3 regions of the Shewanella sp. SG44-6 genome follow, and region 3 is predicted to be linked to each of the others. Evidence: predicted binding sites of a transcription regulator. Region 3 holds the regulator's gene; each other region holds the start of a gene.

The links. Region 3 encodes LexA, which represses DNA repair genes until DNA is damaged. Its sites were predicted from a motif close to TACTGTATNNNNATACAGTA; they were not measured.
Region 1: a site for LexA is predicted at 1,194-1,213, ahead of recN (DNA repair protein RecN). Genes of this name have one in related genera too.
Region 2: a site for LexA is predicted at 1,465-1,484, ahead of dinB (DNA polymerase IV). Genes of this name have one in related genera too.

Annotation. Positions count from the first base shown of each region.
Region 1 covers NZ_JACJER010000015.1:29,027-32,320, forward strand. The annotation lists gene H5185_RS04640 (AEC family transporter) at 147-1,115, shown strand; gene recN (DNA repair protein RecN) at 1,243-2,901, shown strand; gene H5185_RS04650 (hypothetical protein) at 2,973-3,294, shown strand, end outside.
Region 2 covers NZ_JACJER010000014.1:45,696-48,989, forward strand. The annotation lists partial or broken gene nqrM ((Na+)-NQR maturation NqrM) at 1-203, shown strand, start outside; gene bfr (bacterioferritin) at 436-906, shown strand; gene bfr (bacterioferritin) at 919-1,386, shown strand; gene dinB (DNA polymerase IV) at 1,523-2,602, shown strand; gene H5185_RS04495 (aminoacyl-histidine dipeptidase) at 2,696-3,294, opposite strand, start outside.
Region 3 covers NZ_JACJER010000138.1:4,064-7,357, reverse strand. The annotation lists gene plsB (glycerol-3-phosphate 1-O-acyltransferase PlsB) at 1-952, opposite strand, end outside; gene lexA (transcriptional repressor LexA) at 1,217-1,831, shown strand; gene H5185_RS18540 (cell division inhibitor SulA) at 1,828-2,334, shown strand; gene coxB (cytochrome c oxidase subunit II) at 2,731-3,294, shown strand, end outside.

The DNA of each region.
Region 1 (3,294 bases), on a different contig from region 3:
AAATATTGTCATCAGCAAAAGTATTACAGGTCAGTTTGAGCCAAAAAGTAAAAAATAAACACTCGTTTAACTTTAGCCTAATTGCATCCTCCTAGCAAAACGCAGTAAAGTGACCATATTGTCATTTTGTTAAGGAATTGCGTGGGATGTCCAGTATTCTTACCCCGCTAATCGCTGTATTTATCATTATGCTGCTTGGCAGTATTGTACAAAAATTGAGATTTTTGCCAGCCGACACCGATCTGATCCTCAATCAATTTGTCTACTACATTGCCTTTCCGGCAATTTTACTGATTGTATTAGCTGAAACACGAATTGAAGACATTATTCAATGGGGCTTTATTGGTGGCTTTAGTTTGGCGATGATCATTACCTATGCATTGGTGATTGCTGTGTCATTGTGGCGCAAACCTAAGCAGCAAGCCGTTGCGGCAATGCGCGCCTTAAATGCCACCTTTGGCAATACTGCATTTATTGGTATTCCATTACTGAGCTTATTATTTCCAGGTAACAAAATCGCCTTAGTTGCAGCTGCCATTGCCAGCTTACTGTCGGTGTTTATGTTTGCCTTTGCCTTGGTCTCTATTGAACTGGCCAGCCGTGACAAAAAATCAACTGATCATGCCATCGTCATCATGGCGAATGCACTATGCAAAAATCCGATTGTACTGGGCAGCGTCATTGGTATCAGCCTATCGGCATTGCATATTACCTTACCAGAGAGTCTGGCATTAGTACTGCATCAAATAGGCAATACCTCAAGCCCTTGTGCACTATTTGCCATCGGAATGGTACTTGCTAAAGCGTTACGACATCAATCGTTCGCAAAAATGTTCAGTCTCGGACTTATAATAGAACTCAGTTTCATTAACTTACTCAAGTTATTTGTTCAGCCCTTAATTGCCTTTGGATTACTCAAATTCTTTGGCGTAGAGCATCAACTACTGATTATGGGAGTACTTTTAGCAGCCTTACCAACGGCAGCAAGCGTATATCTATTGGCTGAACGATACCAAATTAATGCCAATGGAAGTGCTCAAGGGATTTTATATGGCACATTAATCACCTTTATCAGTTTGCCTATAATAGAAACACTTTTAAAATCCATTGCTTAATGTTCAACCGACTCTCGACGATAAAATAGTCACTAATAATTTTACCTCAACCACTTTACTGTATATAAAATCAGTATATACTGTTTATCAATACAGTGGTTTGGTCGTTTATTGACAGGAATTCATTATGCTTTGCCAACTCAGCATCAATAATTTTGCTATCGTGCGTTTTTTAGAACTCGATTTTAAAGCCGGTATGACAAGCATCACCGGCGAAACTGGTGCAGGTAAATCGATTGCAATCGATGCACTTGGGTTATGTCTTGGTAATCGTAGTGATGCCAATACTGTCAGACCTGGCGCCAGTAAAACCGAAGTGAGTGCAAGGTTTACCCTTGTCGATGTGCCTTTAGCTAAACGTTGGCTTGAAGATAGCGATCTCGATGCTGAAGATGAATGCATATTGCGTCGAACCATTAGCAGTGATGGCCGCTCAAGAGCCTACATTAATGGTAATCCAGTTCCTGTGACACAATTAAAAGCCATCGGCCAGTTATTGATTGGTATTCACGGCCAACATGCTCATCACGCTATGCTCAAAAGCGAACATCAATTAAACCTACTCGACAACTATGCAAATCACAGACTACTACTCGATAGTGTCAGTGCCAGCTACCAACGCTGCAAGCAAGTTGAAAACGAGCTGAAGGATCTTGAGCAAGCTCAGCATGAGCGTATTTCTCGTCAACAGTTACTCCAATATCAAGTTGAAGAGCTTAATGAATTCAACTTAGGCTTAGATGAGTTTGATGAAATAGAACAAGAACACAAACGCTTAGCCAATGGCACAGATCTAATTGAACGTTGCCAAGCGGGCTTGCATTTATTGACCGAAAATGATGATGCTAATATCGAATCACTACTCAATAAAGTGGCCACTATTGCAGATACGCTTCAAGGCTACGATGAATCACTTAGCCCGATTAGCACGATGATCAATGATGCATTAATTCAAGTACAAGAAAGCGCTAGCGAAATTGAGAGTTATTTAAGTAGTTTAGAGCTTGATCCTGAACATTTCGCCTATTTAGAAAAACGCCTATCAATGGCAATGCAATTGGCGCGCAAGCATCATGTGAGTGCTGACAAGCTAGCGCTACATCATCAAGCGCTTATGAGTGAATTAGCCGAACTTGCTGACGATGAAACTAAATTAGATGAAATAAGACAACAACTTGCAGACACCAGAAATGCTTATCTAACCAATGCACAAAAACTCAGCCAAAGCCGCAGCCGTTATGCCAAGGAATTAGATAAGTTAGTCACTCAATCTATTCATGAACTCAACATGCCTAAGGGTAAGTTTACCATTCAGATTAATCATAATCCGCACAACATTTCAGTTAATGGCTGCGATAACATTGAGTTTATGGTGACCACTAACCCAGGACAACCATTGCAACCGATCTCAAAAGTCGCCTCTGGCGGTGAGCTATCGCGCATTGGATTGGGGATTCAAGTGATCACGGCGAAAAAAGTTGCCACTCCAACATTAATATTTGATGAAGTTGATGTGGGTATTTCAGGTCCAACAGCCTCTGTCGTCGGACGCATGTTACGCAGTCTTGGCGAGTCAACCCAAGTGTTATGCGTCACCCATTTGCCGCAAGTTGCGGGTAATGGTCATCAGCACATGTTTGTGAATAAATTTAATAAAGGTGGCAACACAGAAACGACCATGCAGGCCTTGGATAAAGAGCAACGGGTGAATGAACTTGCACGCTTATTGGGTGGCGATGTCATAACCGAAAACACCTTAGCTAACGCCCGTGAACTATTGCAATAATCGTTACGCACTTATAAAAAGTAAATCAATATGTTAACGTAAAGTTAACATGGATTTACGGATAAATCATAATGATCAAAGTAATAAAGGGCTTGGGTGTTGTTGTCGGACTAATTTGCAGCTTATTAGTATTTATTGTTGTCTGTTTAGTGGCCATTAACGCTACAGACAGAACAAAGTCACCTAACACGCTTTTAGTTGAAACTTGGTTAAAACAACAATCGATTGACCCTGCCCAAAATGGTTTTGTATATTTGCAAGCTTTTAGCGGCACTATTGAGGATGTAACGGCTAAAGAAATGGCCACGACATTAAGTTTCAATGATGAAGAAAATCAACTATTAAGCGATTACAAAAAATCGTGTTATCAAACAGATGTAGCAAGCTGTAATG
Region 2 (3,294 bases), on a different contig from region 3:
TTTGTGGTTTTATTATTATTTTTTTGCTAATGTCCATTGGCTATATCGTAAAGAAAAAAGCGGTAGAAGGCAGTTGCGGTGGTTTAGGTGTTTTAGGTATAGAGAAAGCCTGTGACTGTGATGATCCATGTGATAAACGCAAACGCCGTATGGAAAAAGAGCAAGCTCGAAATAAGTTGCTTAACCAAAATCGCATTATTTAACCTCGTTAATTATTTTAAGCTTAGGTTATTTCACTAATGCTTTGTAAAGAGCCTTCATTTTGAAGGCTTTTTTTATGCTTGAGTATTGCTGGTCAGTTACAAAGCTTAGTTATAATGATAATGGTTATCAATTGTAAGTGTGTGAAAATAAAGGATAATTTGCATTTTACCCTATAGTGTTTTATTCTGTTTGTAATTGATCAAGATCACATTACTTCTCGAGGACACTACTATGAAAGGTCATCCTAAAGTCATCAGCCAACTCAATCGTGTACTTACTTGTGAGCTGACCGCTATTAACCAATACTTTTTACATGCTCGTATGTTTAAGCATTGGGGATTGGAAAAGCTTAATGAGAAAGAATATAAAAAATCGATTGAAGACATGAAGCATGCTGACAAGCTGATTGAACGTGTATTGTTTCTTGAAGGTTTACCTAACCTACAACAGTTAGATAAATTGCGTATTGGTGAACATGCTGAAGAAATGCTTAGCTGCGATCTCACTGCGATAACGGAACAAATTGCCATTTTGCGTGAAGCCATTAAGGTATGCGAAACTCAGCAAGATTATGTTAGTCGCGATTTAATGGAAGATTTACTCGAAGATGAAGAAGAGCATTTAGATTGGATTGAATCACAACAAGAGCTCATCACTCAAACGGGTATTCAAAATTACCTTCAATCACAAATTAACGATTAATAGGACATTATTATGAAAGGTCATCCAGAAGTCATCGATGCGCTCAATAGTTTATTAACCGGCGAATTATCTGCTATGGATCAATATTTTGTCCATGCTCACATGTATGAGGATTGGGGATTTAACGAACTTTATACCCGTATTCTACATGAATCAGACGATGAAAAATTACATGCAGCTAAGTTGATCCAACGTATTTTATTTTTAGAAGGCACTCCAGATGTTGCCAGTCGTGAAGCGCTCAACATAGGTAAAGATGTGCAACAAATGCTACAAAATGATCTTGCATATGAATACCATGTGGCTGATCATTTACGTAAGGTTATCGGCTTATGTGAGCAAAAGGCTGATTACCAAACCCGTGAAATTTTAGAGGTGTTATTAGATGACACTGAATCTGATCATATGTATTGGTTAGAAAAGCAATTAGGTCTTATTGAACGTATTGGTTTACAGAACTATTTACAGACTAAAATGTAACGACTTAGTCGACACGTTACATGTTAGTAAAGCCCAACTCAGTTTGGGCTTTTTTGTGTTCGTGAGACAATGATTGAATACTGTTTTTATATACAGTATCATTGTTTTTAATTGAGTAAATGATGATGGTTATAGAATGCGTAAAATCATTCACATCGATATGGATTGTTATTTTGCTGCAGTAGAAATGCGAGATTTTCCTGAATTACGAGGAAAGCCCATTGCTGTTGGCGGCAGAAGTGATCGTCGCGGTGTGATAAGTACCTGCAGTTATGAGGCCCGCAAATTTGGCGTGCGAAGTGCTATGTCTAGTTATCATGCACTGCAGCTGTGCCCGCAGTTAATTTTAGTGCCAGGGCGCATGGATGTATATAAATCGGTGTCTGTGCAAATACGTGAGATCTTTCATCGATACACAGATCTTGTCGAACCCTTGTCTCTAGACGAAGCTTATCTTGATGTGACTGATTGCGATGCTCACCAAGGCAGCGCCACGTTAATTGCCAAGGCTATTCGAAATGATATATTTGAGACCACAGGTTTAACCGCCTCAGCGGGTATTGCACCGATTAAGTTTTTAGCTAAAATCGCTTCCGATTTAAATAAACCCAACGGCCAATATGTCATCACTCCTAATCAAATTAGTGATTTTGTAAAAGATCTTCCTCTGAGTAAAATTCCTGGCGTCGGTAAAGTCACTTCAAAAAAGTTAGCTGATATTGGCTTAACCACCTGCTACGACGTGCAACAGTATCCAAAAGCGCAATTAATTGAGGTATTTGGCAAATTTGGTCATGTATTAGCTGAGCGATCACAAGGGATAGATCCAAGACAAATTAGTCCGCATCGGGTACGAAAGTCTGTTGGGGTTGAAACTACGTTAGCCAAAGACATTTTTACCTTAGAGCAATGTCGTCAAGTATTACCACAGCTGATTCAAGAACTGAGTGCTCGGGTTCATCGCAGTGCTAAAGATAGACAGATCCACAAGCAAGTTGTGAAGCTGAAATTTAATGATTTTAAACAGACCACCATCGAACATCGCAGTGATGAAATGTCGATTAATTTGTTTCATGATTTACTGCAACAGGCTTTGCTGCGCAGCCAAGGGCGAGGTATTCGCTTATTGGGGGTTAGTGTTGGTTTAGCTGATACAACATTGGCTGTTACAGATAATCCAGTGGCACATATTACTCAGCTTGATTTGCAGTTTTAAAGGTTAGAGTTGCAATGAAAAACGCTCAAGTCTAAAACTAAAAAACGACATTTCTGTCGTTTTTTGGTTTTACGCATAAATCATCGCTACTGATTACGCTTCTTTAGCTGGAATACGCTCTAATACGGCAAGTAGCAATTCCCAGTACTGACCAACAGTGGTGATGTTGACCATTTCATCAGGGCTATGTGGATAGCGAATAGTCGGCCCAATAGAGACCATGTCCATTAGTGGATAAGGCTCTTTAAATAAACCACATTCTAGACCTGCATGGATAACCATCACGGTTGGATCTTTTTTATAAATATCGTTATAGGTGTCTCGCACAATTGCCATTACAGGTGAGCTAGTATCTGGTTTCCAACCCGGGTAAGCACCGCTTAAATCAATGCTAGCACCCGATAGGTTTGATAGTGCGGTTAGCATACCGGTGACTTCTTCACGACCTGAATCAATTAATGAACGAATAAGGCATAATATTTCTACGCTTTCATCTTCAGTGCTGATAACGCCTATATTTAGTGATGTTTCAGTGACGCCTTCCACTTCATCACTCATGCGCATTACACCATTAGGGCAAGCATGTAATAAGTCGATTAAGGTATTTTGCGCTTCTTCGCCCATGACTTTGGTGGGTGCATCTATGGTGGCTAAGCTCAGTAGCATGCCTGGGTCTGCAACGGCTAATTCTT
Region 3 (3,294 bases):
GCAACAAGTAATCCATATGGCTGCGATGACAAGGCACATAGACAATTTCATGGCCATCATGGTGAAGCTGTCTTACCTGTTCAGCACCTTTGATATTGATACCGCTATATAATTTATTCCATAACCAAGTGAGAAAACGCTCGGCAATGCGCACTAAACTATCTGAATAGTCTGCGGCAATTTCATCAAGGTATTCAATCGCAGTTTCACGGGCTTTTTCAGGAGATACTTTTTTGTTGACCGCCTCTTCTTCAATAGCCTTTTTAATTGAATCTGACTTTAATAAAGAGGCAAATAGCATTTGACGATTAGGTAATTGTGGCCCTGTCATAACTTTACGTTGGCGACGGAAATGTACTCGCGCGACACGAGTTAATTTATGCGCAATTCTTTTATCTGTACCGTGCTCATCAGCCATATGGCGCAGCGATAACGCATTAGAAAACTGCACAAAATTATGTCGCCCTAAAAATAAAATCATCAGCCACTTACGTAACCAAGTTGGGTTTTCTCTTTCAAAAACAGCCGCTTTCATGCTGTCTTCTTCCTTACCAGGAGTACGTCCCCAATAAAGACAAACTGGCACTAATTGAATATCGAGGTCAGCATTCTCACTATGAAGCGATAATAAACGGGTAAAATAATTAAGGAACTTCTCACCACTTTCACGTTTACCAAATAGAGGTTTACGCCCCTCTAAACACACCACTCGAGGCACTCTTAAACCATCAAGCTGTAACGGCTCATAAGGACTTGGCATACCAAATCCTTCAGTGATTTCGCTCAAGGCGGCAATATCACTAATAGATTCCGTTTTCATCAAATAAACCAAGGGCTTGGTCGGATCTATATTGAGGTCATCAAACGGATCATGGGGCACCACAATGGTCTGTACCATCCATTTTTGAACCCATTTTAATGCTTGTAAAAATATTGAATCTGGTTTTGACATGGTTATTTTCGCAACATAAGCCATTGTAATATTGTCGTATAGGATACCAGAAACCACCCTGCTTACACTATCTGGCCGACTTATCTTTACGTGTAAGCTCTCACTTTAAGACATAGTGCAAGATAAAACATATATAATAACGAATAAAAACATTAATTTAAGTTACAAAAAACCAATAAAACACAAAAAATAGTTGGTTAATACTTGCACGAACACAAACACTGTATATAATGACAGTCACTGTATAAAAAGACAGGAATCATCATGAGACCGTTAACGCCGCGCCAAGCAGAAATATTAGACTTAATTAAAAACAATATCGCCGAAACAGGTATGCCACCCACTCGTGCTGAAATTGCGAAACGTCTTGGCTTTAAAAGTGCTAATGCTGCCGAAGAGCATTTAAAAGCATTAGCCAAAAAAGGCTTTATCGAGATCATGCCTGGAACCTCTCGAGGTATTCGCTTACCTCATGAAGAACAGATTGAAACCGGTTTGCCTCTGATTGGACAAGTTGCAGCTGGTGAGCCTATTTTGGCTCAAGAGCACGTTGAACAGTATTATCAAGTCGACCCGAGCATGTTTAAACCTGCCGCAGACTTTCTGTTGCGCGTTCGTGGTGACAGCATGAAGAACATCGGTATTTTAGAAGGCGACTTACTCGCGGTTCATAAAATGCAACAAGCACGTAATGGCCAAGTTGTGGTGGCGCGTGTTGATGATGACGTCACCGTAAAACGATTTGAACAAAAAGGTAATGTGATTTATCTGCACGCAGAAAATGACGATTACACCCCGATTAAAGTTGATTTAAGTTGCCAAAGCCTAACCATCGAAGGGCTTGCCGTTGGCGTTATCCGTAATGGAGATTGGTTATGAACAAACTAATGGGCATCGCGCCACGTCACCCAGGCTTATGGGTAGATTTAGCTGAAACAGAATTGCATGGCAACCAAACCATTCGCACATTACAAACAGTCACCCAAGGTGAAGCTGAGTTGAGCCAATTGTGTAGTCAACTCGCCACATTGAGCCAACAAGGTCGATGGATTGTGTTAATTAGCCCACCACACATTGGCTATAAACATATGCTGGCAAATGCTGGCGTGAGAATGGACCGTATTTTACTGGTGCACACTAAAGACGAAGTCGAAACCTTATGGGCGATGGAAAAAGCGCTTACCAGTGGAACATCAAGTGCTGTCGTCACTTGGACAAGCTCACTTGACGCTCGTGATAGTCGTCGATTAGAAATTGTAGCTAAAAGTGCACGGGCTTTAGGTGTGGTAATTGAGGATGTGAATGCTCACTTACCTCACAAACATCAACTTGTTAGCCCTACATTAATAAATGGAACAAGTAATTTTTGCTCATTTCACTAAGCATTAACCCTTACTTACCAAGCCCTGTATTGAATTCAGGGCTTTTTTTTCATCTTTTTTCAGTCAATTAGCCAACAAAGTGATCTTGATCAATGTTTAATCTACAGCTAATGTTGTTCCCAAGGATGAAATATTATTCATCTTTAATTGGACGTGAATGACAGTGATTAAGATTACTTTCAGACAAATGAGCCAACTCAATATTGATAAGTTCAGTAGTAGGTACAAGCGTGGTGCACCGCTAATAATAAAACCGTAAACAACCTGTTTACTGCCACCAAGGTACTTTGAGGTCATCAAACTTTTTTCGGGAACCGAAAAGTTTGCATAGAGCAGAGAATTACTGTGTGACTTTTCTTTGTAATTGCTATTTGCAATGAACAGAGGAGCAGTCTTGTGAAGCAATGGTGGTATTGTTTACTGGTGGTGTTTATAGCACTTCCGCTTGGGGCATCAGAAATGTCCCTCAACATGACTCAAGGCGTGACAGATATCAGTGGTAAGGTTTATGGCCTCCACATGACGATACTTTATATCTGTTGTGCCATTGGGTTAGTGGTGTTTGGGATCATGATTTATTCAATGATTTACCATCGCAAATCAAAAGGCGCTGTTGCGGCAAATTTTCACGAAAGTACTAAAGTGGAAATAGCTTGGACCGTCATTCCTTTCATTATCTTAATCGCCATGGCTATTCCAGCCACTAAAACCTTAATTGCCATGGAAGATCCCAGCAATGCGGATCTCACCATCAAAATTACTGGGTCGCAGTGGAAATGGCATTACAGCTATTTTGATAAAGACATCGAATTTTACAGCACATTATCGACCCCCAGAGATCAAATCGATGGCATAGAGGCTAAAGGAGAGCATTATCTTCTTGAAGTCGATAAACCACTCGTACTGCCCATTAACCAAAAAGTGCGTTTTTTAATGACATCAGATGATGTGATCCACTCA